3 regions of the Dietzia maris genome follow, and region 1 is predicted to be linked to each of the others. Evidence: predicted binding sites of a transcription regulator. Region 1 holds the regulator's gene; each other region holds the start of a gene.
The links. The regulator LexA, encoded in region 1, represses DNA repair genes until DNA is damaged. The targets are predictions, from matches to a motif close to CGAACANNTGTTCG.
Positions count from the first base shown of each region.

Region 2: the regulator LexA is predicted to act here: its motif matches at 5,405-5,418, upstream of VYL96_RS14700 (HNH endonuclease signature motif containing protein).
Region 3: the regulator LexA is predicted to act here: its motif matches at 7,449-7,462, upstream of VYL96_RS13945 (HNH endonuclease signature motif containing protein).

Region 1 covers NZ_CP143053.1:1,869,610-1,879,322, forward strand. The annotation lists gene VYL96_RS08590 (potassium channel family protein) at 1-131, shown strand, start outside; gene VYL96_RS08595 (potassium channel family protein) at 220-879, shown strand; gene VYL96_RS08600 (hypothetical protein) at 854-1,615, opposite strand; gene VYL96_RS08605 (hypothetical protein) at 1,665-1,853, shown strand; gene hrpA (ATP-dependent RNA helicase HrpA) at 1,904-5,818, shown strand; gene nrdR (transcriptional regulator NrdR) at 5,851-6,306, opposite strand; gene VYL96_RS08620 (hypothetical protein) at 6,418-6,867, opposite strand; gene lexA (transcriptional repressor LexA) at 7,096-7,764, shown strand; gene hflX (GTPase HflX) at 7,837-9,288, opposite strand; gene dapF (diaminopimelate epimerase) at 9,303-9,713, opposite strand, start outside.
Region 2 covers NZ_CP143053.1:3,165,364-3,175,076, reverse strand. The annotation lists gene VYL96_RS14725 (MFS transporter) at 73-1,497, shown strand; gene VYL96_RS14720 (alpha-ketoglutarate-dependent dioxygenase AlkB family protein) at 1,513-2,190, shown strand; gene VYL96_RS14715 (APA family fibronectin-binding glycoprotein) at 2,247-2,987, shown strand; gene VYL96_RS14710 (PIG-L deacetylase family protein) at 2,998-3,771, opposite strand; gene VYL96_RS14705 (acyl-CoA dehydrogenase family protein) at 3,881-5,038, shown strand; gene VYL96_RS14700 (HNH endonuclease signature motif containing protein) at 5,464-7,374, shown strand; gene ectA (diaminobutyrate acetyltransferase) at 7,743-8,255, shown strand; gene ectB (diaminobutyrate--2-oxoglutarate transaminase) at 8,324-9,619, shown strand; gene VYL96_RS14685 (ectoine synthase) at 9,656-9,713, shown strand, end outside.
Region 3 covers NZ_CP143053.1:2,991,412-3,001,124, forward strand. The annotation lists gene VYL96_RS13920 (FUSC family protein) at 1-1,221, opposite strand, end outside; gene VYL96_RS13925 (DUF3151 domain-containing protein) at 1,178-1,594, opposite strand; gene VYL96_RS13930 (trimethylamine monooxygenase) at 1,880-3,286, shown strand; gene VYL96_RS13935 (alkaline phosphatase D family protein) at 3,369-5,087, shown strand; gene VYL96_RS13940 (Rv0361 family membrane protein) at 5,325-5,789, shown strand; gene VYL96_RS13945 (HNH endonuclease signature motif containing protein) at 5,804-7,447, opposite strand; gene fbaA (class II fructose-bisphosphate aldolase) at 7,634-8,671, opposite strand; gene VYL96_RS13955 (MsnO8 family LLM class oxidoreductase) at 8,914-9,713, opposite strand, start outside.

The sequences.
Region 1 (9,713 bases):
GCTTCGGCGAATGCCGCATCCCGGACGAGGACACGCTCGTCCAGTCCGACGACGTCGTCCACCTCACCCTGCCCTCGGAGGCGGTGCGCGGCCTGGAGGACCTGCTGCAGCGAGGCCCCTCCGATGCCTGACCCGACTCCCGACCCCACCGTCGACGACTACGCCGACGGCTCCGGCCTGCTCGCCGACGCCCCGTCCCGGGCGTTCCGCACCAGCTCGATGCGGATCGTCGTGGCCGGCGCCGGGGTCGTCGGACGGTCCATCGCCCGGGAACTGCTCGCGGGCGGCCACACGGTGACCCTGATCGACAAGCGTCCCAGCGTGTTCTCCGCCGACCCGGTCGAGGACGCCGACCAGCAGGTCGGTGACGCGTGCGAGCTCAGCGTCCTCGAGCGGCTCCGTATCGAAGAGGCCGACGTCGTCGTCGCCGCGACCGGGGACGACAAGGCCAATCTGGTGGTGAGCCTGCTCGCCAAGACGGAGTTCGCGGTCGCCCGCGTCGTGGCCCGGGTCAACGACCCCCGCAACGAGTGGCTCTTCGACGACCGCTGGGGGGTCGACGTGGCGGTCTCCACCCCCCGACTCATCGTCTCGGTCGTCGAGGAAGCGGTGTCCGTCGGCGACGTCGTCCGGCTCATGACGCTGCGTCGCGGCGGCGCGAACCTCGTCAGCGTGACCCTGCCCCCGCAGACCCCACTGGCCGGGCGCCCCGTGTCCCGCGTTCGGATCCCCCGCGACGCCGCGCTCGTGGCGATCCTGCGAGGAGGGCGGGTGATCGTCCCCGAGCCCGACGTGCCCTTCGAGCCCGGTGACGAACTGCTCGTGGTGGCCCCCGAGGCGGTCGAGGCCGACGTCAGCGAGGCGATCCTGGGGGGTTGACCGTCACGGCGATCTCCCGCCCGTAGTCCCAGCCCGGCGCCAGGGGCAGGTCGTCCCCGCTCCAGAACCTCCCCGGGTCGTACCAACTGGCGTCCCCGGCGGGCCGGAGCACGCTCATCGCCTCCAGGGTCAGGCCCACGACCTCCGCGCAGTAGGCCGCCTCCATGCGCATCGCGGGACCGGGCGAGACCCGCCCGCGCCGCGGGATCAGGTCCAGGAGCCGGCCGCCGCCCACCTCGTCGTCGTCCCCCGACGCCACCCCCGGCCTCCCGGCCACGACTCCGCCCGACGACCGCCGGCCCCGCGACGCCCAGCGTCCCCGCGCCCACCGCGCGGTGAGGCGACCCGCCGACGGGAACGACACGCCGTCCAGGCGCGCGATCGTCTCCAACAGCGCCTCCTCCTGCTCCGTCCCGACCTCCCGTGAGATCTGCCGGAACCACGCCCGCTGCCCGTACGGGCCCGTCCACTGACGCACCGCGGCCTCGAGGTCGTGCAACTGCACCCCGCGCTGGCGGCGGCCCGTCCACACGTCCGGCAGCGCCCTGCCCATCTCCGCGTGCCACAGCAGGGGCGGCATGTCCTCGAGCACCACCGCGACGCCCACATGGTTGACCGGCGCGTTGGTCAGCGTCTGGATGAGCCGGTCCGCCGTCGTCCGGCCGCGGAACAGCCACAGGTCGCCGGTGCGCGTACGGTCGGCCGCCGCGGCCAGCGGCACGGTGTCGATGTCCATGGGGCGATCCTGCCAGGGCGGCCCGGCCGGTCGGCCTAGGCTCGACTACATGGCTCCCCGGGGACGACAGTGGCTCAAGATGATCGGTGCGGCGGGACTGGCGGGTGTCGCGGCCTCCGGGATCCTCGCCGCCAGGTCCGAACGGCGCCGCCGCTCCTACGAGCCGGACGAGATCCGCGAACGACTCCACGAGCGCTACACGCGGATCCAGGCCAGGCGCGACGCCGCCGGCGACTGACGACGCCGTCCGGCCGACCCGGTCCGGGTGCCGATATCCTGGCGGGCACCATGCCGTCGTCCACCTCAGCCCCACCCGAGCTCCGCCGGGCCCGCCACGATCTGCTCGTCCGGCTCGACGAGGTCGGCACCCTCGACGCGCACCGGCTCCGCCCCCGGATCCGCCGGGCCCGCGCCGACCAACTCGACGACCTGGCCCGCCGCGTCGACGAGGCCGCCGAGCGCGTCCGGCGGCGCGCCGAGGCGATCCCCGCTCCCGAGTACCCCGAGCAGCTCCCCGTCAGCGCGCGCAAGGACGAGATCGCGGAGGCCATCCGCGAGAACCAGATGGTCGTGATCGCCGGCGAGACCGGCTCGGGCAAGACCACCCAGATCCCCAAGATCTGCCTCGAGCTCGGGCGCGGCGTGCGCGGCATGATCGGCCACACCCAACCGCGGCGCCTCGCCGCCCGGTCCGTGGCCGAGAGGATCGCGGACGAACTCGGCGTGGAGATCGGCGGCCCCGTCGGCTCCGCCGTGCGCTTCGACGACCGCACCGGACCCGACACCTCGGTCAAGCTCATGACTGACGGCGTCCTGCTCGCGGAGATCCGCCGCGACCGGCTGCTCCACGCCTACGACACGATCATCATCGATGAGGCACACGAACGCAGTCTCAACATCGACTTCCTCCTGGGCTACCTCAAGCAGATTCTCCCGAGGCGCCCGGACCTCAAGCTCATCATCACCTCCGCGACCATCGACCCCGAACGGTTCGCCCGCCACTTCGCGGGCCCCGACGGTCGCCCCGCCCCGGTCATCGAGGTCTCCGGACGTACCTTCCCCGTGGAGATCCGCTACCGGCCGCTCCAGGTCGAGCACGGGGACCGGGTGATCGACCTCGACCCCCTCGACGCGCTCGCCGACGCCGTGGCGGAACTGCTGCGCGAGGACGACGGCGACGTTCTGGTCTTCCTCTCGGGCGAGCGTGAGATCCGCGACGCCGAGGAGGTGCTGCGTGGCCGGAAATTCCGCAACACGGAGATCTTCCCGCTGTTCGCGCGCCTCACCGCCGCGGAGCAGCAGCGCGCCTTCCGCGCCCACTCCACCCGCCGGGTGGTGCTGTCGACCAACATCGCCGAGACCTCGGTGACCGTCCCCGGCATCCGCTACGTCGTCGACACCGGACTGGCGCGCATCTCGCGGTACTCCACCCGTACCAAGGTCCAGCGACTTCCGATCGAACCGATCTCCCAGGCCTCCGCCGCGCAGCGGGCCGGGCGATGCGGTCGCGTGGCCGACGGCATCTGCATCCGCCTGTACTCGGAGGAGGACTTCGAGGCACGACCGGAGTTCACCGACCCCGAGATCCTGCGCACCAACCTCGCCTCGGTGATCCTGTCGATGGCGGACCTCGATCTCGGTCCCGTCGACGACTTCCCGTTCGTCGAGCCGCCGGACCGCAAGGCGGTCCGCGACGGCATGACCCTGCTCACCGAGCTGGGGGCGTTGACGGTCGACGACGACGAACGCCCGCACCTGACCGAGGTGGGCCGCGACATGGCCGCGCTCCCCCTCGACCCCCGACTGGCCCGGATGGTGGTGGAGGGCCACCGCAACGGGGCGCTGGGAGACGTGCTCGTGGTGGTCGCCGCCCTGACGGTGCAGGACGTCCGCGAGCGGCCCGCGGAGGAGCGGGACAAGGCCGACCAGTTCCATCGTCGCTTCACCGACAAGACGTCCGATTTCCTGGGCTACCTCAACCTGTGGCGCTACCTCACCGAACAGCGCCGCGAGCTCTCCGGCAGCGCGTTCCGCAAGATGTGCAAGGCGGAGTACCTGCACTGGCTGCGCATCCGCGAGTGGCAGGACCTCAACGCCCAGCTGCGGAGCATGTGCCGCGAACGCGGCTGGCACCCGCCCTCCGGCCAGGCCTCCGAGGACGACCTGCACAAGGCGATCCTCACCGGCCTGCTCACCAATGTCGGCATGCGCGACGAGGACGCCCGCGAGTTCCGGGGCACCCGCGGCATCCGCTTCCAGATCTTTCCCGGCTCGGACCTGGCCCGTAAGCCACCCCGATGGGTCATGGCGTCTGAGCTCGTGGAGACCTCACGGCTGTGGGCCCGCGACGTGGCGCGAATCGACCCCGCGTGGATCGAGCAGCTCGGGGGCCACCTCACCCGTACCCAGTACTCCGAGCCGCACTGGTCGGACGCCCGAGGCGCCGCCATGGCCTACGAGAAGGTCCTTCTGCTGGGCCTGACGGTCGTGGAGGCACGCCGCGTGTTGCTGTCCCGGGTGGACGCTCCCCTGGCGCGGGAGATGCTCGTCCGCCACGGGATCGTCGAGGGCCGCCTCGACACGCGCGTGCCGGTCATCCGTGAGAACGCCGAGGCCGTGGCGCAGGCGAGGGAGCTGGAGACCCGCAGCCGTCGCCGTGACCTGGTGATCGACGACGAGGCCCTGGTGGCGTTCTACCTCGAGCGGCTCCCCGGCGACATCACCTCCGGCCGTCACCTCGAGTCGTGGTGGAAGAAGCGCGGCCACCGCGATCCGGACTCGATCCGGCTGACCCCCGCCGATATCCGCACCTCGGAGGCCGCCCCCGACGCCGGCGACTTCCCGCCGTTCTGGCAGCAGGGCGACCGCCGATTCGAGTTGCGCTACGAGTTCGATCCGGGCGTCGACGCCGACGGCATCACCGTCCGCATCCCGCTACCCCAGCTGTCCTCGGTGACCACCGCCGGTTTCGAGTGGCTGGTCCCCGGTCTCCGCGAAGAGCTCTACACGGAGATGCTGCGCACCCTTCCCAAGTACCTCCGGCGGCTCTGCTCGCCGCCCGTGGAGTACGCCGCTCTGCTCGCCCGCGACGTCACCCCGCGCTCCGCTCCTCTGCCGGTGGCCCTGGCACAGGCGCTGTCCGCGCGGATCGGGACGACGGTCGACCCGCGGGAGTTCGACCCCACGCAGCTCCCCGATCACCTGCGGGTGCGGTTCGAGGTGGTCGACGGCGAGAAGGTCGTCGCGTCCGGAACGGATTTGGCGGCGCTGCGGACGCGTTTGCAGGACAAGGTGCGCGACACCCTCAACACCCGGCTCGTGCCCGACGACGGGCCGTTCCGCCAGTGGAGTGCCGACACCATCGGAGATCTCGCCCCGTCGGTCACCGGCACGGTGGACGGTGTGGAGGTGACGGTCTACCCCGCCCTGCGCGTCGATGCGGACGGCATCCACCGGGTCGCGTGCGCGACGGAGGAGGAACGCCGGACCAGGCAGGCGTCGGCGGTCCTCACGCTCATCTCGTCTGACCTCGTCTCCGCCTCCTCGATCCTGCGAGGCCGCCCGGTCGAGCAGCGACTGGCCCTGACCCAGTACCCGCACGGGGGCGTCGAGGCACTGGTCTCGGACGCCGCCCTGGCGGCGTGCGGCCGCATCATCGCCCGACGTAAGGGCGTGCCGGTGTTGACGGTGGCGGAGTTCACCGAACTGCGGGACGCCGCCAGGGCGGAGGTGCCGGGGGCCGTGGCATCGGCGATCTCGACGGTCGTGCCCGCCTTGGTGGCGGCGCAGGAGGTGTCCGTGCGTGTGGCTGAGGCCCCGGCCGAGGTCGCCGAGGCGGTGAGACCGTCACTGGAGTTCCTGGTGGGTAAGGGTTTCCTGGCGCGTCATCCGGTCGACGTGCTGCCGCACCTGGAGCGGCACGTGAAGGCGGTCGGTGTCCGACTCGACCTCGCGGAGAAGTCCCCCGCCCGACATCGGGAACTGACAGCCCGGTTGGCGCGGTCGGAGGAGACCGTCGAGGAGGCGTGCGCGGCTCTGCGGCGTCGGCCCGGCGGCGCGCGCGCGACCCGCGAGCTGCGGTGGTTGCTGGCCGAATACAGGGTGGGGTTGTTCGCCCAGTCCCTCGGCACGGCCCGCCCGGTGTCGGCCGAGCGCATCGACAAGGCGGTCGCGAACGCGCTCGCTCCCCGCGCCCGGCGTTGAGCGCCCGGCGGGTCAGACGTTCGCGCGGCGGCTCAGCGGCTCGCGCGGCGGTCTCTGAGTGCGATGATCTCGCGTTCGAAGTCGTCGGCCGAGCTGAACTGCTTGTAGACGGAGGCGAAGCGTAGGTAGCCCACCTCGTCGAGGTCCTGGAGGGGGCCGAGGATCGCGAGACCGATCTCGTGGGCGGGCACCTCGGACGCGCCGCGAGCGCGGACGGTGTCCTCCACCTGCTGGGCGAGGCGCCGCAGGGCGTCCTCATCGATGGACCGGCCTTGGCAGGCGCGGCGAACTCCCCGGACCACCTTGTCGCGACTGAAGGCCTCGGTGACACCGTTGCGTTTGAGGACCGTCAGCAGTGGCGTCTCGAGCGTCGTGAACCGGTGCCCGCACTCCGGGCACTCCCGGCGGCGCCGGATGGCCTGACCCTCGTCGACCGATCGTGAGTCGATCACCCGGGAGTCCTCGTTGTGGCATGTAGGGCAGTACATTCCCGTGTGGCCCTTCGTCGACCGGACTTCACGCCTCCCGGGACGTGGACCACGGGACGCGGGGACGATTGACCACCGTCCCCGACTCATTCTAGGAGGCAGGTGCGCCGGTCACGCGTAGGCGGGCCCGCCGAGGAACGCCACGGCCAGGAGCATGAGTATCCCGAAGGCGATGCCGCAGGCCAAGAGTGCCCAGGCGGGCACGTCATCGACGACACGGGTCGGAGCCGACGACTCGACGCGGCAGGCGCGCACACTGTCGGACGCCACCGGGCGGGCCTGGACGATCCGCCGCGGAGCCGGTGTGCGGGAGGGCGCCGGTGCGAGGGTGGCGACCCGGTCGGCGGAGGCGCCGCGGTTGGGCGAGGCGGAGTCGCGACGGCCCACCGGCCGCGCGCCGGGTCGGGTCCCGGTACGCCCACGGGTCTGACGCTCACCGGACCGGTCGGGATCCCGGCGGACACCGTCCGCGCTCGGTGCGGGAGCGCGGTGTTCTGCCGCGCAGATCTCCGTCCAGCGCGCGGTGGAGTCGGTGTGCGAGTGCATCTCCAGAATGGTCATGTCCACTCCCTGCTCGATACGGTGTGCGAAGCGGATTCGCACAACCGTATGGGTTTCTGTGTACGTCTGTTCGAATCCCGATACGCCTAGAGTTGTATCACGCGACTCCGACAAGGTCACCATTCCGCGACGAAAAACTTCGAACGTGTGTGTGGCGCTCCCCGCTGAGGGGCGATAGGGTGTACACAGATGACGACGTCGAACATCCATTCGCCGAAGGGACCCGAGATGCCGAAGCCCGACTTCGACTCACTGACAGACCGACAGAAGAGCGTGCTACTGCACATCCACGACACGGTCAAGGAGCGCGGCTATCCGCCGAGCATCCGCGAGATCGGGGACGCGGTGGGCCTGCAATCGACGTCGTCGGTAGCGCATCAGCTGCGGACCCTGGAGAAGAAGGGGTTCCTGACCCGGGATCCGCACAAGCCGCGGGCTGTCGACGTCCACGGGGTGCCCGGGCAGAAGGCCCGGGGTCGCCGGTCGCCGACCAGCGAGGTCCGTCGTCCGAGCGGAGCGGTCGAGCCCGTCTACGTCCCGGTCCTCGGCCGGATTGCTGCGGGTGGCCCCATCCTGGCCGAGCAGGCCGTGGAGGAGGTCTTCCCCCTCCCGACCGACCTCGTCGGGTCCGGGGACCTGTTCATGCTCAGGGTGGTCGGTGAGTCGATGATCGACGCGGCGATCTGCGACGGTGACTACGTCGTGGTGCGGCGGCAGAACGTAGCGGACAACGGCGATATCGTCGCCGCGATGATCGACGGTGAGGCGACCGTGAAGACCTTCCGCAAGGACTCCACGGGGGTCTGGCTCCTGCCCCACAACCCGTCCTTCAGTCCCATCCCGGGCGAGCACGCCACAATCCTGGGCAAGGTCGTCACGGTGTTCCGCAAGCTCTGAACCGGCCCTCGACGACGACGCCGCCTGCCCGGGATCGATCGGGTCAGGCGGCGTCGTCGTCGCAGGGGCCGGTCAGGCGGCCCCGTCGCGCGTACTGCTGTCCGAGACGAATTCGCCGAGCTCACCGGCCACCGAGGCGGGCAGCCGCACGACCAGGCGAGTGCCACGGTCGGTGTGCTCCTCCTCGACGACCGCACCCTCGGTGTGGACCCGTGCGACCACGTCACCCCGCGTGTACGGGACCTCTAGAGTCATCTCCATGTCACCGGAGGCCACGATCTGCATGATCCGTTCGAGCAGCTCGTCGACACCCTGCCCCGTGGCCGCCGAGACGAATACCGCGTCCGGCAGGGCGTGGTGCAGCTCGGTGAGCACCACCGGGTCGGCCGCGTCGATCTTGTTGATGACCACCAACTCGCGGGGGCGCTCGGCGTTCTGCTCCTCCACCACCTCGTTGATCACCTTGCGGACCGCCTCGATCTGACGAAGGGGGAACGCGTCCGAACCGTCCACGACGTGGAGTAGCAGCTCGGAGTCGACCACCTCCTCCAGCGTGGACCGGAACGCCTCGACCAACTGCGTGGGCAGATGCCGGACGAAGCCGACCGTGTCGGTGAACACGACCGATCGCCCGTCGGGGAGGTCGGCGCGGCGGGTGGTGGGATCGAGGGTGGCGAACAGCGCGTTCTGTACGAGGACGCCGGCGCCGGTGATCCGGTTCAGCAGGCTCGACTTGCCGGCGTTGGTGTATCCGGCGATAGCGATCGACGGAACGGGCGTGGCACGCCTGCGGTAGCGCTTGGTGTCGCGGGACTGCTTCATGCCCTTGATCTCGCGACGCAGCTTCGCCATCCGCTCGCGGATGCGGCGCCTGTCCGTCTCGATCTTCGTCTCACCGGGGCCACGGAGGCCGACGCCACCGTTGCTGCCGGCCCGGCCACCCGCCTGGCGGGAGAGCGACTCACCCCACCCGCGGAGACGAGGGAGCATGTATTCCATCTGCGCCAGGGAGACCTGCGCCTTGCCCTCGCGACTGGTCGCGTGCTGGGCGAAGATGTCGAGGATCAGCGCCGTCCGGTCGATGACCTTGACGTTGACCGCCTTCTCCAGCGCCAGGAGCTGACCCGGGGTGAGCTCACCGTCGCAGATGACGGTGTCGGCACCCGTCGCGGCGATGACGTCCTTGAGAACGCTCACCTTTCCCGAGCCGATAAAGGTCGCCGCGTCCGGCTTGTCGCGGCGCTGGATGAGAGCGTCGCAGACCTCGGAGCCCGCCGTCTCGGCGAGCTGGGCGAGCTCCGCCATCGCGGCGTCCGCCTGGGCTGCGGACCCCTCGGTCCACACGCCGACCAGTACGACCCGCTCCAGTCGGAGCTGGCGGTACTCGGCGTCGTTGACGTCCTGGAGTTCGGTTGACAGACCCGCCACCCGGCGCAGCGAGGATCTCTCCTCGAGCTGCAGTTCGCCGATGGATGGATCGAGGTCGCGTGTCGGCCGCTCAACGGCCGTGTGATCAATAGTCATTCCCCAGCATCATCTCACATCGGGGCCGCGTGTGTCGCGTATGCGGGCGTGTGATACGCACCGCCGTGGAACCGGCCGCTGGCGACGAGCGCGGACGGACCGGTGAGGGTCGAACCGCCGTCGGCCAGGTGGACCTCGACCTCCCCGCCCGGTACCGCCACGACGACGTCTCCGCTGCCGCGTCCGGCGTCGGCCAGTGCGGCGACCGCCGTCGCCACGATGCCGGTCCCGCATGACATCGTCTCCCCCGCTCCCCGTTCGTGCACGCGCATGGTCACCCGGCCCCCGGTCAGGGGCGTGGCGATCTCCACGTTGACACCGTGTGGGAAGAAGTCGCGATCGAAGGTCGGGGGGTCGGCGACCGGCAGGGCGGCCAGAGCCGCGGCGTCCAGCCCGGGCACGACGCAGGCCAGGTGGGGGTTACC
Region 2 (9,713 bases), 1.3 Mb from region 1:
ACCGGGTCAGGGTCAGGCACACGCACGCGTAAGCGGCGGCTCGGCACCATCAAGAAGGCCGTACCCGCCCGGATGGACCGCCTCCCCTTGGCGGGGATCCACTGGAAGATCATCGTCGGCCTCGGAACCGTGTGGATCCTCGACGGCCTCGAGGTCACCCTCATCGGCTCACTCGCCGCGCGCCTGGTGGAGCCGGGCAGTGGCCTGCCGATCACGGAGGGCCAGATCGGTCTCGCAGCGTCGATCTACATCTTCGGTGCCTGCCTGGGTGCGCTGTTCTTCGGCCGGCTCACCGACAAGTGGGGCCGCAAGAAGCTGTTCATGCTCACCCTGGTGGTGTACTGCGTCGCCACGTTCGCCACGGCCTTCTCGGTGGAGCCGTGGATGTTCTTCATCTGCAGGTTCTTCACGGGCGCCGGCATCGGCGGTGAGTATGCGGCGATCAACTCCGCGGTCGACGAGCTGATCCCCGCCCACTACCGCGGTCGCGTGGACATCCTCATCAACGGCACCTACTGGCTGGGCGCGACGTTCGGCTCGTTCTACTCGCTGTTCTTCCTCAACACGGCGATGTTCGCCGAGAACCTGGGCTGGCGGTTCGCGCTCGGCGTGGGCGCGCTGCTGGGCGTCGTGATCATCTTCGTCCGCCGGCACGTCCCGGAGAGTCCGAGGTGGCTGTTCATCCACGGCCGCGAGGACGAGGCCGAGGAGATCGTCGAGAGGATCGAGAAGCAGATCCGGCGGGAGAAGGACGAGCCGCTGGAGAAGGTCGGCCGCGACGAGCGGATCACCATCCACCAGAGGGCCTCGATCCCCTTCAGCGAGATCGCGAAGACCGCTTTCGGTAAGTACCCCAGGCGGGCGATCCTGTGTCTGGCGCTGTTCATCGGTCAGGCGTTCCTCTACAACGGCATCACCTTCAACCTCGGCACGCTCTACCAGAGCTACTACGGGATCGACGCGGGCTCGGCACCGCTGCTGCTGGCCCTGTTCGCGATCGTCAACTTCCTCGGCGCGCTCATCCTGGGTCCGCTGTTCGACAAGGTCGGCCGCAAGAAGATGATCGCCGGCACCTACCTCGGGTCGGCGCTGGTGACGGTTCCGCTGTACTTCGTCTTCCTCAATGAGACGGGCGGCCTGTGGGGCTTCGTGGCGCTGCTGTCGCTGACGTTCTTCATCGCCACGGCGGGTGCGTCGGCCGCCTACCTCACCGTCAGCGAGATCTTCCCCATGGAGACCCGCGCGCTGGCGATCGCCTTCTTCTACGCGATCGGCACGGGCGTCGGCGGCGTGATCGGCCCGCTGCTCTTCGGTAACTTCATCGAGAGCGGCGACCGCGGACTGGTCGGCGTGGGCTTCCTCATCGCGGCGGCGATCATGGCGATCGGCGGCATCGCCGAGATCGTCCTCGGCGTCGACGCGGAGGGGAAGTCCCTCGAGGACATCGCCGCGCCGATCACCGCGCAGAAACCGGGGGAGGAGAACGCGACCACGTGACCGAATCCTTTTTCAATGACTGAGCCACTGTTCGGCGTCCACCGCGAGCCGTCGCTGCTCGGCCCGGGTGCGGTTCACGTGCCGGACTGGATGAGCCGGGAGCAGCAGGAGTACCTGCTCCGGGCGTGCGCGGACTGGGCGGCCGTGGCGGCGCCCCGCTCGATCGTCCTGCCCGGCGGCGGGCGCATGTCGGTGCGGACGTTCAGCCTCGGACGTCACTGGACCCCGTATAGATACGACGACGACGAGGACACCCCGCCCATCCCGGATTGGCTCTTGCGGGCTGCGCGAACCGCGCTGACCTCGGCTGCGGCGGTCGATCCGCGCTCCGCGGTCCTCGACGGCGGCGATCACTACACCCCGGACGCCGCCCTGGTGAACCTCTACGGGCGTGGCGCGACGATGGGCCTGCACCAGGATCGGGACGAGGCGAGCCTGGCGCCCGTCGTCTCGTTGAGCCTGGGCGACGCGTGTACGTTCCGCTTCGGCACGCCCGAGCACCGCGGCCGACCGTACACGGACGTCCGCCTGGAGTCGGGCGATCTTGTGGTTTTCGGCGGCCCGTCGCGGATGGCGTTCCACGGCGTGCCCAAGGTCTTCGACTCCACGGCGCCGTCGTGGTGCCGCGAGGTGCTGGGTGCCGAGCCGGGGCGGGTCAACATCACGCTGCGGATGACCCGACCGGCTGTATGACCCGACCGGCTGAATGGCCTGACCCGCTGCCAGCGCCGACACCCTAGGCTGAGCGGATGACCTCAGACCGCGGCGCCTCGCAGAACCCGTCGACCGGCCGTGCCCGGACCGTCCTCGTGGTGGCGCTCGTCGCCGTCCTGGCGGCGGTCGCCGCGGTCGCCACGGTGCTCGTCTCGTCCGCGACGTACGCCCCGGCGGAGCGCACCCTGTCGCCGAAGATCCAGGTGGCGGCCGGCTCCGATCACGTCGACCCCCTCGCCGGACTCGTCGTCCGCGTCCCCGAGGGATGGCGGGCGGAGTCGGGCGAGCTGATCTTCGGCACCACCGCGATGAGCCCGGAGCCCAGCCCGGAGCCGGGAGGTCCCGCGACCGGGCGCCCTGACGGCGTCGTGCTGGCGGGCGCGCTCACCGAGGACCTGTTCGACCCGCGCGAACCGGACAACCGGCTGGCGGCGTTCGCGCTCGCCAACGGGATGGGCCCGGCCCTGATCCCCGTCCCGGGCCGGCCGGTCGAGGAGCGGATCGAGGAGCTCACCACCCGCGTCGGCGACGGCTGGTCCGTGTCGTTCCGGGTGCTGCCGGCGGTCCGGCAGGACATCATCGGCCCGGAGGGCGCGCTCGTGTACTCGGCGGTCGTCGGGGAGGGCGCGCAACGCTACTGGCTCACCTACGTCGGCCGCCCGGGCGACGGCGTCATGACCTCGCCCACCGCGGAGTGGGCGGACGAGATCGTCGAGCGCCTGCGACTGTCCGAGGCCGCCTACACGTCGGCGGGCCAGTCGGGCGCGTCGGCCTGAGTGCCGCGCGTCAGGGCCGCATCCGGCGGAAGCCCACGACCGGGTTCCCGCCGGCGACCCCCTCGATCGGCGCGCACACCGCCTCGACCTGTTGACGGGCCTGCTCCCGCACGGGCGTGGCCGGGTCGAGGACCGAGAGGTACTCGGAGTGCTGCGCCAGCGCCTCCACAGCCGGCTCGACGAAGCCCGTGACCTCCACGTAGTGCGTGGGCCCGGGTGCGGACTCGAACCACATCTGCGGCCGCCCCTCCGCGGCGTCCACGCCGACCGCGGCCACGAGGTCGTCGTACGCCGCGCCCACGGCCGCGCCGAACTCCATGTGGTCACTCTGGTTGGGCATGCCGGGGCCGAACTCGGGGCCCGAGTACAGCGACACCACTATGTCCGGCCGGTGCCGGCGGATCGCGTCCGCGATCGCGTCACGCAGCGCCGCGTTGTTGACGATCCGGCTGTCCGGGAAGCCCAGGAACTCCACCTCGTCCACGCCGACGATCGCCGAGGACCGCCGCTGTTCCTCTTCGCGGACCGGGCCCGCGAGCGTCGGCGGCATGCCCTCGATACCCGCCTCACCGCTCGAGGCCAGGACGTAGACGACGCTGCGCCCCTCGGCCGTCCACCGGGCCACGGCGGCGGACATGCCGTACTCGGGATCGTCGGGGTGGGCGACGAGGACCAGGCAGCGGGTCCAGTCCGAGGGGAACGGCTCGGGGAGAGCCGCGGCCCTACCTCCGGGCGTCGTCCCGGTCGGTTCCGTCTTCTCCGGCAGGTCGGGGGATTCGCTCATGGCACGAGTATGACCTCTCCCGCGCCCGTGCGCGCGCCCTCTTCCGGAACGGGCGGACGTCAGCTCAGAGGCGTTCCTCGTCGTCGTCGTCCCCTCCCGGAGGCCTCTCGTGTCCGCACTCTTCCCCGACTACCGCCCCGCGTGGGAAACCGACGACCACCGGCTGCTGCGCGAACACGCCCGCGCGTTCTTCGCCAAGGAGATGACCCCCAACCAGGAGAAGTGGGCCGCGCAGAAGCACGTCGACCGCGAGACCTGGGTGCGCACCGGCGAGGCCGGCCTCATCTGCCTCGACGTGCCCGAGGAGTACTGCGGGCAGGGCGGCGACCCCGGCATGGAGTACCTCGTCACCGAGGAGCTCGTCTACTCCGGCGACACCGCCTTCGGCATGGGCGTGGGCTCCACCATCACCCCGCACTACGTCGCCAACTACGCCACCGAGGAACAGAAGAAGGCGTGGCTGCCCAAGATGTGCTCGGGCGAGTGGATCTCCGCGATCGCCATGACCGAGCCCGGCGCCGGCTCCGACCTCAAGGGCGTGCGCACCACCGCCAAGCGTGACGGCGACTCCTACGTCATCAACGGCTCCAAGACCTTCATCTCCAACGGCGGCTCCGCCGACTTCGTGGTGGTCGCAGCCAAGACCGACCCCGACGCCGGCCACAAGGGCATGGCCCTGTTCGCTGTCGAGGCCTCCACGCCCGGCTTCGAGCGCGGTCGCGTGCTCGAGAAAATGGGCCGCCACGGCGCCGACACCGCCGAGCTGTTCTTCAACGACATGCGCGTGCCCGCCGCCAACCTGCTCGGCGGCGAGGAGGGGCAGGGCTTCTACCAGCTCATGAACCAGCTCCCGCGTGAGCGCCTGGCCATCGCCGTGGACGCGCTGGCCATGGCCGAGGCCGCCGTGGTGGAGACCATCGCGTACACCAAGGAGCGGCAGGCGTTCGGCCAGCCGGTGCTGGACTTCCAGAACACCCGCTTCGAGCTGGCGCACTGCAAGACCCAGGTCATGGCCACCCGCACGTTCGTCGACTACTGCATCCAGCGCGAGATCGCCGGTGAGCTCGACGCCGTGACCGCCTCCATGGCCAAGATGCAGGCCACCGACATGCTCGACGACGTCGTGGACCGCTGCCTCCAGCTCTTCGGCGGCTACGGCTACATGATGGAGTACCCCATCACCCAGAAGTTCGCGGCCGCCCGCGTTATGCGGATCTACGGCGGCACCAACGAGATCATGAAGGAGGTCATCGGCCGGGCGCTGTAGTAGGCCTGCGGGGCACGACCGAGTCCACTGGGCGGCGCTGCGCTGCGCGGGCTGGCTGCGCTGCGCGAGGTTGGCGAGGCGCCCGGGTTTGCGCGGCGCCACGGCCGCCGTCGGTGACCGGCGCTCTCCGTTCCGCTTGACCGATCGCGCGTACCTCAGGGAGCGCGCGATTCCGCATCTTCGGGGCGCTCGCAGCCTCCGGGTCCGGCGTCGAAGCTGCGCGCGCGAGCGGTGGCAGTGGGCGCGAGCCGCGTTGCGCGCGCGGTTTCACGCTGCGGGCGCGGACCGGCTGGTGTCGCGTCGTTTAGAAACTCGCCGGTCGGCTTGTGGGAAGCCCTTGTGGTGTCGAACACGTGGACGTAGAATAGAACATATATTCGAGACGGCCGCGGTGCGGCCGCACGGTCGACCACAGGGGGTGGGGCATGGACGGCGATTCCGAGCGCACGGCCGGCGGCCCTGCGTCCCCTTTCGGCGCTGCCGACTCCTCCGACCCCGCCGGTTCCTCTCGCCCCGCCGGCTCGTCCGGCCCCGCCGGCGCGTCCGGCCCCGCCGGCTCGTCCGGCCCGGCGGTGTTGACGGGGTTGACGGCGGCGGCGCGGGAGGGGTGGGCGGCGGAGAACCGCGCGGCCGCGCAACGTCTGGTGGCCTGCTACGCCCTGCTGCAGGAATGTTGGCGCGAGTACGGGCACGGTATCGACGGCAGCCACGAGGCCCGCCCCGGCCACGCCGTCGTCGACGGCCTCGTCGCCGCCGCCGGCTATGTCGTGGCGGCGATGTCCATCTCCGCCAGGCGCGCGGAGAAGATGCTGTCCTTCTCCTGGGAACTGCACACCCGCTACCCGGCCATCCTGGAGGCCATGGCCGCCGGGCTGATGGAACAACGCGTCGCCGAACTGCTCGCCCGGCAGATGGCCACCGTCCGCGGCGACGTGCTGGAGCAGGTCCAACGCCAGGTCGTCGAGGACTACCTCAACGGCATCGCCGCCGGCATCCGACTGGGCGACAAGGCCCTACGCGATGAGATCGACGCCGTCATCGGCCGCCACGACCCCGACGCCATCCGGCTACGCAAAGAAGACGCCAGCCGCACCCGCGGCGTACGCATCGGCAAAGGCGTCGACGGCATGTCCAGCGTCTCCGCCCTGCTGGCCACCGAGGAAGCCGCCGTGTTGGCCGAAGCCCTCGACCAGCGGGTCGCCGACCACCAGGCCGCCGACGCCGACGCCACGGCCGCCGCTCCGGACGAGCCTGAGCCGGAGCCGAACTACTCCAAAGCCGAACGCCGCGCCGACGCCCTGATGTCCCTGATCTGCGGCGACACCCCCACTCGCCCCGACGCTGCCGACGCTTCCGATGACGCCGCGAGCACAGACGATGCCGCTGACGGCGCCGTGGGCGCGCCCGCCACCGGCGGCACCGGTCAGGCGCCGGTGTTGCGGCCGAAGGTCACCGTCATCGCCACCGCAGACAACGGCCGCGACGAACACGGCGCGCGGGTGGAGTTCACCCGCACCGGCGAAGCGGCCCTGCAGACCCTGATGGAAATGCTCGCCACCTCGCACGGGGCCACCTTCGAGCAGATCGATCCCCGCATCGGTGCCGCCGACGACACCGACGCCGCCCTGAGGTACCGGCCCGGTGCCGAGTTGGCGCGCCGGGTCCGGCTCCGCGACGGCACCTGCCGCCACCCCGGGTGCGCGATCCCGGCCGATGACTGTGATCTGGATCATGTGGTGCCGTTCAATCACGCCGACCCCGCCGCCGGTGGCCAGACGGTGGAGGCGAACCTGGTGGCCCAGTGCCGGCGCCATCACCGGTTCAAAACGTTCTCCGACTGGACCTACAAGTTGGAGCCCGACGGCACGCTGATCGTGACCGCCCCCGACGGCACCGTCATGCTCACCCGCCCCGACGGGCCGCTGGCCCAGCATCGGCGCGAGCAACAACGCAGCGAGGCCGAGGCCTGGGCGCGTCAGCAGCGCCGCAACCCCAGCCCGGTCATCGGGGCCGGGGTCCTGGACGAGGCGACCTACTTCGCCCGCCGCGCGCAACGCCTGGCCCGCGAACGCGCCCGCACCGCCGCCCGCAACGCAGCCGAGTCGACCACGCCGCCACCCGAGGCCGCGGATACGCCCACCGAGGGCGCGCCCGCACCCGACCCCACCACCCCGGACTCGAGCCCGGCCCCGGCCCCGCGCGGGAGGGTGACCCCCGCCGAGGCAAGTCGCTGGTGGGAACGCAACAAACCCACCGACAGTACCCTGGAAAAAGCCATCCTCCACGCCCTACACGAACACCTCGACGAACTCCTCCAACCACCGCCGCCGTTCTGAGGCGGGCAGGGTCAGCGCCGGCGGTCGGGAGGGGCGAGCCCGATGGCGGCGAGGCCGAGGTGGCGAGCTCGGGAGTCAGCCCTGGTAGCGCTCGGGCTCCGCGCGCTCTCCTCCGCGGTGCGAGTCGACCGGGGGGCTCGGAGGCGAGGGGTTGGGGGCGACGGAACTCCTCGAAGTCGGTGATCGGGCTGTCGTGCATAGCCCCCGTCGTCCCATCGGGAGCGCGCTGGTGAGGGTCCCCTGGAAAGGGCCGTGGGTGACTGACCTCACTCCACGTCGGCCACCTGCGCACTCACCGTCTATTCAGGTAACAACTTGAGGAAGGTAGATGCAACAACCGGGTTGCGTCACTACGGTGGAAGGCGATTATGAACCCAGGAGAACGAGAAGTACCCCGTACCCCTGATTCGTCCGACGCGGTGTTCCGTGTGCCCACTGCGGCCGACGGAACCCGCATGTGGGAGATCGCCCGTGACAGCGGCGTCCTCGACCTCAACTCCTCCTACGCCTACGTTCTGTGGGGCGCCGAGTTCTCCGAGAGCTCGGTCGTTGTGGAGGTCGAAGGTCGGGTCGTCGGCTTCGTGACCGGATTCATCCGCCCCTCCGAGCCGGACACGATCTTCGTGTGGCAGGTCGGCGTCGACGCCGACCAGCGCGGTAAGGGCCTCGCGGCCCGACTGCTGCACAGCCTCATGGATCGGCTGGCCGAACGCGGCGTGGTGCGGCTGCGCACCACCATCAGCCCGGACAACGAGGCGTCGCAACGGACGTTCGGCGCAGTCGCCCGCGACCGCGGTATGACGCTGTCCAGTGAGGACTACCTGAGCTCCGAGCTTCTCGGAGAGGGTCACGAGCAAGAAGACCTCTACACGATTTCCTAGACAAGGGCGCACGGGCCGCCCGGCCCGCAACCGCCGCCCGCACCTTCCTAATTGGAGTGATCACCGCAATGACCGAGCCCGCCCACGACGCCAACACCAACACGGAGATTTTCGACGATCGCGAATCCGAGGTGCGCAGTTACTCGCGGAACTGGCCGGTGGTGTTCGACACCGCCAAGGGGGCGACGCTCCGGACCGTCGACGGAGACGAGTATCTCGACTTCTTCGGTGGCGCGGGTGCCCTCAACTACGGCCACAACGACGAGGACATGAAGAACGCGCTGCTGGAGTACATCTCCCGCGACGGCGTCACCCACTCGCTCGACAAGTACACCGTGGCCAAGCGGGCTTTCCTGGAGACCTTCTCGGAGAAGATCCTCGAGCCGCGCGGCCTCGACTACAAGGTGATGTTCCCCGGGCCGACGGGCACCAACGCCGTCGAGTCGGCGCTCAAGCTGGCCCGTAAGGTCACCGGCCGCGAGGCCGTCATCAACTTCACCAACTCGTTCCACGGCATGACCCTCGGGTCACTCTCCGTGACGGGTAACTCGATGAAGCGCGCCGGCGCCGGCATCCCGCTCGTGCACGCCACGCCGATGCCGTACGACAACTACTTCGGCGGCGTCACCGAGGACTTCCAGTGGATGGAGCGCGTCCTCGTCGACTCCGGCTCGGGCATGAACCGCCCGGCGGCCGTCATCGTCGAGTGCGTCCAGGGCGAGGGCGGCATCAACGCCGCGCGCGCCGAATGGCTGCGCGCGCTCAACGAGCTGTGCGTCCGTCACGACATCCTGCTCATCGTCGACGACGTCCAGATGGGCTGCGGCCGCACCGGCGAGTTCTTCTCGTTCGAGTTCGCGGGCATCAAGCCGGACATCGTTACCCTGTCCAAGTCGATCGGCGGCTACGGCCTGCCGCTGGCCGTGACGCTCTTCCGACGCGACCTCGACGAGTGGACCCCGGGCGAGCACAACGGCACGTTCCGCGGGAACAACATGGCCTTCGTCACCGCCGAGCTGGCGCTGCGCAAGTACTGGTCGGACGATCAGCTGCAGAACCGCACGCTCGAGAACGGCCGCATCCTGCGCGAGCGCTTCTCCCCGCTGGTCTACAAGTACGAGGGCAAGCTCGAGCTGCGTGGCCGCGGCATGGCCTTCGGCATCGCGTTCCTCGAGAATCCCGAGCTCGCCGAGCAGGTCATGGCGCGCTGCTTCGACAACAAGATGCTCGTCGAGACCGCCGGCCCGAGCGACGAGGTCGTCAAGTTCCTCGCCCCGCTCACGCTGACCGATGAAGAGCGCGACCGCGGCATCGAGATCTGCTACGAGGCCGTCGACCACGTCCTCGCCCAGCAGTACGCCTGAGAACCATAGACCACACCCCGGCCGAGGAGGCACCGCATGATCGTTCGTACGACCGCCGAGATCACCGACACCGACCGCCATATCAAGGGCAACA
Region 3 (9,713 bases), 1.1 Mb from region 1:
AGCGGGCCGGTCGGGCGAGTCCGGCCACTCCTCCTTGAGCAGCTCCGGAGACACGGCCGGCGTCCGCACCGTCGGCGGCAGCGTGGCCAGCGCCGAGATCTTGCTCAGGCCCGCCACCTGCATCACGTCCACCAGGATCGACCGGATCTGCGCGAGCATCACCGTCTCGGTCATCCCGGAGCCGATCACCAGCTCCCGCTTCGCCCGCGCGGACACCGCGCGCAGCTCCCGCAACACCTTCGCGGCGCTGGGCGCGTCGGGGTCGGCGGCCACCCGCTGGGCGAGCAACTCCACCGCGTCGGCGAGCGCGGCCAGCAGCGAACTGAGCGCGGGCGGGACGTCGACCTGGTCGTCGACGGCCACGATCGCCCGCCGCGCCAGCACCCGGATGTTGCGGATGCCGTTGTCGAGCGGGTTGAGGATCCGGCTCAGCTCCACCTCCTCCGGACGGCGCCGACGGTAGAACGGCGAGATCCGCACCAACTCCTGCGCCCCCGCGAGCTGCTCCTCCACCGCGTCGATCGCCGGCTGGGTGTCGCGGGCGTCCTGCAGCGCCTCGCGGATGAGGTCGGAATCCCGTCGGTCCAGCCCCTCGGCGACCTCCGCCAGGACCGACGAGGCCACCCCGAGCAGTGACGCCGCCTCGCGTCGGGCGCGCCGCAGCGGGTGCACGGGGATGAGCGACATCGCCACCAGCGCGACGACACCGCCGACGGCGGCGTCCACCATCCGCTCATAGCCGCCCGCCGAACCCGGCGGCAGGATCGTGGCCACGAGGATCGCTGATGACGCCGCCTGCGTCCCCACGAGCGCGCCCCGGTCGAGGAACACGGCCGCCGACATCGCCAGCACCACCACCGCGGCGATCTGCCACGGGCCGGAGCCGATCTGCGCGATGAGCAGATCCCCCAGGCCGACGCCCACCACGACGCCGATCACCAGCTCGATGCCGCGGCGGACCCGCCGGCCCATCCCGGTGCCCAGCGCGATGGCGGCCGCGATGGGCGCGAAGAACGGCGCGGGGTGCCCCAGCAGGTCGAACGCGATGAACCAGGCGATCCCGGCGGCCAGGCCGCACTGCAGGATCGGCAGGAACGCGTACGCCAGACGCCGGGTCCGCGTCCTCAGCGGAACCGGCAGCGCGGCGTAGACGCCCAGCGCGCGGGCGTCTAGACGATCACGCCAGGCCGAGAGGCGCGGCGGCGTGCGGGTCCGACTCATTGATCAGGTCCAGGCAACGGATGTACTCGTCCTCCTCGCCGATCGACTGCGCGGCGCGGGCCAGCGCCGCGACCGCGCGGAGGAACCCGCGGTTCGGCTCGTGGTCGTACGGCACCGGGCCGAAGCCCTTCCAGCCGTGGCGGCGCAGCTGGTCCAACCCGCGGTGGTAACCGGTGCGGGCGAAGGCGTACGCGGTCACCGCGTCGCCGGCGTCGAGTGCGCGCTCGGCGAGCTCGGCCCACGCGATCGACGCCGCCGGATGGTCGGCCGCGACCGTGCGGGGGTCCTCGCCCGCGGCGAGGGCGTCCTCCGCCTCCGGATCGCCGGTCAGACGGGTGGGCGGGGGGCCGAGGAGATCTCCGAACTGGGTCATGCCGACCATTGTCCACGAATTGCCGGAACCGCTCCCGGGGGAGGGGCAAACGGACCGTCCGGGGAGCGCACGACAAGCGTTTGCTATGGTGAGAGCCCTGCGGCGCCCCACGACGGGCGCCGCGGTCGCGTTGCCGCAGGCCGCACTGACCGCCGCCGCGACGCGGAATCGATGGTCCGGTGTCGAGGCCCTGAGCGCGCGGGGACCCCTCCGCCGACGCCCCGCCTCCACCGGCGTCTCTGCCCGAGACGAACGAGAGGCCGGTGACGGCCGGAAGGAAAGTAGTTGTCTAATCAACGAATCGCCATCTTCGGAGCCGGCCCCAGCGGCATCGCCGCCCGGCGGGCGTTCGAGTCCGCACAACGCGCGGGCGCCACGATCCCCGAGATCGTCTGCTACGAGAAGCAGGACGACTGGGGTGGCCAGTGGAACTACAGCTGGCGCAGCGGGATCGACAAGTACGGCGAGCCGGTGCACTCCTCGATGTACCGCAACCTGTGGTCGAACGGCCCGAAGGAGGCCCTGGAGTTCGCCGAGTACACCTTCGACGAGCACTTCGGCCGGCCCATCTCCTCCTACCCGCCGCGCGAGGTGCTGCGGGACTACATCGACGGCCGCGTGCGCAAGTCCGAGGTCAAGGACAAGGTGCAGTTCTCCACGGCCGTGCGCTGGGTGGACTACGACCGCGACCAGGACAACTTCACCGTGACCGTGGAGAACCTCCGCTCCGGCCGCACCACCACCTCCGAGTTCGACCGCATCATCGTCGCGACCGGCCACTTCAGCTTCCCCAACGTGCCCGACTTCGAGGGCATCCACACCTTCCCCGGCTCGGTCCAGCACGCCCACGACTTCCGCGGCGCCGAGAACCTGGCGGACAAGCGGGTCCTGCTCGTCGGCGCCTCCTACTCCGCCGAGGACATCGGCGTGCAGGCGTTCAAGATGGGCGCCCGCTCGGTGACGATGTCCTACCGCACTCGGCCGATCGGCTACGACTGGCCGGACGGCATGGAGGAGCTGCCGCTCATCGACCGCTTCGAGGGCAGCACGGTCCACTTCACGGGCGGCGAGACCCGGGAGTTCGACGCGGTGATCCTGTGCACCGGCTACCTGCACAAGTACCCGTTCCTGCCCGCCGACCTGGCATTGCAGTCGCCGAACAACATCTACCCCTCCGGCCTGTACCGGGGCGTGGTGTGGCAGAAGAACCCGCGCGTGTACTACCTCGGCGCCCAGGACCAGTGGTTCACGTTCAACATGTTCGACGCGCAGGCCTGGTACGTGCGTGACCTCATCCTCGGACGCACGCCGCTGCCGTCGGCACAGGACCGCGCCGCGCACATGCGCGCCTGGCGCGACCGCTTCCAGCAGCTCGACGGTGACGCCGACCAGGTGCGGTTCCAGGCCGACTACATCCGCGACCTCATCGACGCGACCGACTACTCGGAGTTCGATCTCGACGAGGTCGTCCGGATCTTCCTCGCGTGGAAGGACGACAAGGCCGCCAACATCCTCACCTACCGCGACAAACCGCACCGTTCGGTCATGACCGGCACGATGGCCGCCGAGCACCACACCCCGTGGCTGCGCGAGCTGGACGACTCGATGGCGCGGTACCTGTCGACCCCCGCGCGCAGCGAGCTGGAGCAGATGGTCGAGGACGGCGCGCCCGCCGAGTCCACCGCGCGCTGAGCGCCGGACCCGGGAATGAACATCCGGTGACGCCTCAGCGATAACCGGGGCGCGGGGGCGCACGATCGGTCACGCTGGTCGCATGACCGACTCTGTTGCCGATCCCTCCCGGTCCCGCGCGGGCCTCGGCCGGCGCTCCCTCCTGCGGGCGGGGGCGCTGGCCGGGGCGGCGGTCGGCGCCGGAGCCCTCACCGGTCGCGCCGCGTCTGCAGCCGCCGCGGCGGGCGGACCCGCCTCCGGGGACGTCGCGGGCGGGTCCGCTTCCGCGGTGTTCCGGCACGGCGTCGCGTCCGGCGACCCGATGGCGGACCGCGTCATCCTGTGGACGCGTGTCACGCCCTCCGAGCAGGCGACCCCGGGCTCGGGCATCGGGGATCTCGTCGTCGTCGACTGGGAGGTCTCCACCGACCCCGGCTTCACCACCATCGTCCGGTCGGGCACGGTCACCACGGACGCCGGCCGCGATCACACCGTCAAGCTCGACTGCGTCGGCCTCGCGCCGGACCGCTGGTACCACTACCGGTTCCGCGCGCTCGGCCAGACCTCACGCACCGGCCGCACGCGCACCGCCCCCGCCGACGGCGCCATGCCCGCGTCCGGCCGCTGGCGCGTGGGCGTGGTGTCGTGCTCCAACTGGGAGGCCGGGTTCTTCGCCGGCTACCGCCACCTCGAGGCGCGCGGCGACCTGGACGCGATCATCGAGCTCGGCGACTACATCTACGAGTACGGCCGCGGCGAGTACACGGCCGCCGCCGGCGCGGTCCGCCCGCACGATCCACCGCACGAGATCGTCACCCTGGCCGACTACCGGATCCGCCTGGCGCAGTACCGCACGGACCCCGACCTGCAGTCCCTGCACGCGCACGTGCCGTGGATCTGCACGTGGGACGACCACGAGGTGGCCAACAACTCGTGGGAGCACGGCGCCGAGAACCACCAGCCGCACGAGGGCCCGTTCGCCGACCGCAAGGCCGCCTCGGCGCAGGCCTACTTCGAGTGGATGCCCGTGCGGCCGGAGTCGTTGCGCGACGGCGGGCACCTCTACCGGCGCCTGCGGTGGGGGTCGCTGGCCGAGCTGAGCATGCTCGACCTGCGCTCGTACCGCTCGGAGGATCCGGGCCGCTTCAACGGGCGCGCGACCGATCAGACCGGCACCATGACCGGCGCTGAGCAGTTCGACTGGCTGGCCCGCGGGCTGGCGTCGTCGACGGCCCGCTGGAACGTCATCGGGAACTCGGTCATGGTCACCCCTGTGCTGATCCCGCCTCTGGACGCCCGCACGACCGGGGCGCTCACCGAACTGCTCGGCATCCCGCGCGAGGGCATCACCTATAACTCCGACCAGTGGGACGGCTACGCCGGAGAGCGCCGTCGCCTGTTCGAGGTGATCCGCGCGACCGGCAACCGCAATCACGTCTTCCTCACCGGCGACATCCACACGTCGTGGGCCAACGAGGTGCCGCTCGACGCCGCCGACTACCCCGGTGCGGGCGCGGGCGCGGTCGAGTTCGTCACCCCGTCCATCACGAGTAACAACATCAACGACATGGTGGGGCTGCCCGAGGGTAATCCGCTCTCGCAGGCCGCGCAGGGCGCGCTGACCGGCGTGAACCGCCACGTCCGCTGGGCCGATCTGGACCGGCACGGCTTCACGGTGGTCGAGTTCACGAGCGGCTACGCGCACGCCGACTTCTGGGCGCTCGTCGCGCGCGAGGACCCCGCGAGCGGCGCGTACCCGCTGGCCAGTTGGCGTTCGCCGCACGGCTCGGACCGTCTGGAACCGGCGGGACTTTTGCCCTGAGAGTCGGCGGGCGCCGGGGCCCCTGTCCCCACTGAATCTCAGGCCGGTCGGCTACCGTGGCGGGTCGACGCGGCCCGTCCGGGGCCGCGACGGGTGTCTTTGGAGTAGTGGATGACGACGACGAGCCAGCAGCCCCCCGCCGGAGATCCGGGTCCCGGGGGGCAGCCGGGCGGTGGCCCGGGGGGTGGGGCACGTCTGTCGGGTGACGGGCGCGGCGATCGCCCGGGCCGGGGTGGTGTGCTCGCGGCGGTGGCCGTGGTGGCGCTGGTCGTGGTCGCCGCGGTCGCGTGGGCGTTCCTGGCCGGGCCGTTGTCGTCGTCGGGGCGGGCCGAGCGGGCTGTGGCCGAGACGCTGGAGCAGATGAGCTCGGCGGAGTCGTTCGACGAGTTCAACAGCCATATGTGCGCGGAGAACCGGGTCCCGCAGGAGTTGGTGGACACGATCACCGCGTCGAGCGAGGCGACGGGGCCGGATCTCGATTCGATGTTCCGCGAGTCGATCGCGGGCTCGTTCCCGCAGGACCTCGAGGTGACCGGGGTCGAAATCGCCGATGGCGGCGCGGAAGCGATGGCGACGGTCGAGTCCGAGTCGGACGGATCCGGTCCGGAGCAGGTGCGCATGCGCGACGAGAACGGCGCCTGGAAGCTGTGCCAGCCCGGCGTCGGGATGGGCTCGGTGCCCGAGGGCCAGCAGCCGGGCTGATCGGCTCCGCCCGGTCACGCCGGCCGACCCGGGCGTCCCGGCGGCGTCGGCTCCTCCGTACCGCCGCTGGGTGTCGTGGCGCGCAGGGTGCGTTCGACCCCGGGTGGGTTGGTGAGGTGGCCGTCGTCGGCGATGAGTCGGCCGAGGTGTTGGTGCCAGCGGTGGTCGAGAATGCGGTCGCGGGCCTGGGCCAGGGGGCCGTGGGGTCTGGTGTGGTGTTCGTGTCCGGTCTCGGTGATGATGGTCAGCTCACCGAGCGGCCCTGGCCGGTAGGCGCAGTGCCCGAAGGTTTTCTCCCGGTGGTGCTTGCGGCACAGGCACACCAGGTTCCACTCGGCGGTGGGCCCGCCCAGCTCGGGCCGCTGGTGGTCGAAGGCGATGACGTGGTCGATCTCGCAGTCATGGGCATCGACCGTGCACCCCGGGTGGCGGCAGCTGCCGTCGCGCAGCCGGATGCGTTCGGCCAGGGCGGGGCTGATGCGGTACTTCAGCGCGGCCTCGGGGGTGTCTTCGGTGCCCGGTTGCGGGTCCAGCAGTTCGAACCGGACCTTCGCGTCGCCGCCGGAGAGTAGTTCCTCGCACAGCCAGTCGAAGCTGGCGTAGGCGCCGGTGACGAACTCCACGCGGTTGGGCAGGCCCTGGGTGATGCTGTTGATGACCGAGATACGGATCGGCTGGTCGGTGCCCCACGAGGCGCCTAGCGGCGCACGGCCCGCCGCGGCGTCGGCCTCGCCACTGGCGGAGGAGGCGCCGCCGGAGGTGGCCGTCGCGCCCGGGGCAGCCGGGCCCGCCGCGCTGTCGTCGGCGGGGTGGTCGGGCAGGGGGTCGGCGATGTCGGTGGTGTTGGGATCGCCCAGGGCGACCAGGGCGTCGGCGCGCAGTTGGTTACGGGTGCGGGGATGCCCGGTGTCGGCGGCGGCGCGGGCGGCGGCGTCGATGCGGCGGCGCAGTTTCTCGGCATCGCCGGAGGGCAGGTGGGCCCACATGCTGGTCATGCCGTCGCGTTCGGGCCGGAACCGCACGGTGCGCTGGTCGGCGGCCGCGTCGACCGCGTCGCCGGCGCCCTGGGGGTCGTGGCGCTCGCGGGAGGCGTCGACGGTGGTGTCCAGGGCGGTGCGGCTGGGCCGGTGACCGCCGGCCAGGTCGCGGGTCAGCCGGGCCACGACATCGGACTCGACACCACTGATGATGTCGTCGGGAATGCCGGCCAGGCGGCAGGCGGCGTCGATGGCCAACTGTTCGGGCAGCAGCCCCCGCTCGACGGCCTCGCGCAGGCGCGGCAGGCGGGTGTGGATCTGCACGCCGGCGGTGACCAGGTGGCGGGCGTGCCAGCGGGTCATCGCCATCGCCGCGGCCAGGTGGTGGCGGGCCCGGTCGGCCGGGTCCAGGCGGGCGTGCGCGGGACGGGTATCGGTGCCGGGCTCGCCGTGGGCGGCCTCGTCCAGCGCCTTGAAACTCTCCACCAGCAGGTACGCGGCATGCAGCCGGGTGGCCCCGGCCAGGTTCTGCGCCAGCGTCGCCGACCGCGCCACCTCGCTCAGCGCCGAGGCGTCCAACGACTCCAACGGCTCATCCACCGCGCGCAGCGCCCCGAGACCGAACGCCCTCGTCGTCGTCGTATCCACCCCGGTCACCCCCTGCCCGCGTCGCACGTTCACTCGAACCTGTGATCGATTCTACCGGCGCGCCGCACGTAGCACAAGAGTTCGATACAGGCGCCACCCATCATGCCCGCAGACGACAGCGGCGCCCCTCCCACACGGGAGGAGCGCCGCTGTCCGGGCCAACCGGGCCTACCGGGCCAACCGGGCCAACCGGGCCGGTGAGCCGGCCGACTCAGGGCGTCAGGCGCCCTTGGACTTGCCCGCCGACTTCAGGTCGTTGCATGCCTCGACCACGCGCTCGGACATGGCCTGCTCGGCCTTCTTGAGGTACGAGCGGGGGTCGTAGGTCTTCTTGTTGCCGACGTCGCCGTCGACCTTGAGCACGCCGTCGTAGTTGGTGAACATGTGCGCGGCCACGGGCCGGGTGAAGGCGTACTGCGTGTCGGTGTCGACGTTCATCTTGATGACGCCGTAGCTCAGCGCCTCCTCGATCTCGCTCTTGGCCGAGCCCGAGCCACCGTGGAAGACGAAGTCGAACGGCAGGTCGCCCTCGTTGAGACCCAGCTTCTCGACCGCGACCTCCTGGCCCATCTTGAGGACCTCGGGCTTGAGCTTGACGTTGCCCGGCTTGTAGACGCCGTGGACGTTGCCGAAGGTGGCGGCCAGCAGGTAGCGCTGGCCGGTGTTGCCGGCGCCGAGCGCGTCGATGGTCGCCTCGAAGTCCTCACGCGTGGTGTAGAGCTTCTCGTTGATCTCGTTCTCGACGCCGTCCTCCTCGCCGCCGACGACGCCGATCTCGATCTCGAGGATCTGCTTGGCCTTGGCCGTCTTCTCGAGGAGCTCCTTGGCGATCTCGAGGTTGCGGTCGAGCGGGGTGGCCGAGCCGTCCCACATGTGCGACTGGAACAGCGGGTTCTCACCGCGGTCGACGCGCTCCTGCGAGATCTCGATGAGCGGGCGGACGAACGTGTCCAGCTTGTCCTCGGGGCAGTGGTCGGTGTGCAGGGCCACGAGGATGTCGTACTTGGCCGCCACCACGTGGGCGAACTCGGCCAGGGCCACCGCGCCGGTGACCATGTCCTTGACGTTCAGGCCGGAGCCGAACTCCGAGCCACCGGTGGAGAACTGGATGATGCCGTCGGAGCCCGCGTCGGCGAAGCCCTTGATGGCCGCGTTGATGGTCTCCGAGGAGGTGCAGTTGATCGCGGGGTACGCGAAACCCTCCCGGCGGGCTCGGTCGAGCATGTCCTTGTACTGTTCGGGAGTTGCGATGGGCATGGGGTCTCCTCCGGTGGTTCAGTTCTGGTGCGGATGGCCTCGGCCGGGGCGCCGGCACCGTTGTGACGGCGGGCGCACCCCACCAGACTAGGCCAGCCCCACCCCGCGCACCCGGGAGCCGCTCGGCACCGCCCTCGACAGGGCTGGCTACGCCCTCGACAAGGCGGGCCCGGCCTCGGCTGGGCGAAGCCCGGCCGCCCCGCGGGTTCCCCCGGGGGCTGCCGTCGGCGCCGCCCCGCACGTCAGCCGGCGAGCAGCGCGGCGAACGCCTCGTCGGCCCGCGCGAGCGCGTCCCGATCGTACGTGGACGTCGACGCCATGATCTCGTCGGCGCCCGTGCGGTCGACGAGCGCGGCGATCTCCCCGGCCACCTTCTCCGCGTCGCCGTGCACAGCGGTGCCCATCCACTCCTCCATCCGCCGGAGCTGCTGGGGCCGGAACCTCCGGTCCAGGACCTCCTCGACCGGCCGCAGCGGTCCGAACGCGCCGGTCTCGCGCGACTCGGCCATCGCCCACGCCTCCGGCAGCAACAATTCCCGCGCAGCCTCGGTCGAGTCGGCGATCATCACCTCGAGGCTCACCACGACGTAGGGCTCGGAGTCGGCCCCGCCCGGCCGGAACGCCTCGCGGTAGCGCTCCAGCGGCGTCGGGTCGGCCAGCAGGCGCGGACCGCCGACGACGACCGGCAGGCCGGCGCGCGCGGCGACCTCCAGGCCGCGGCCGGTGGCCAGGACGAACATCGGCGGCGGGTCGTCCACCACCGGCAACGCGGTGACGGGCCCGCGGCCGTGGAGGAAGTCACGCACGGCGGTGATGTCGCGGTCGAACGCGTCGGTGTCATACTCGCTCACGCCGAGCGCCTCGCGGACCGGGGCGGTGAAGCCGAGCGACCGGCCGACGCCGAGGTCGATGCGGCCCGGGTGCATGGCCTCGAGCATGGCGAACTGCTCGGCCACGACCAGCGGGCGGTGATTTGGCAGCATCACCCCGCCCGAGCCGAGCCGGATGCGCGCGGTCCTGGCGGCGGCGGCCGCGATGAGCA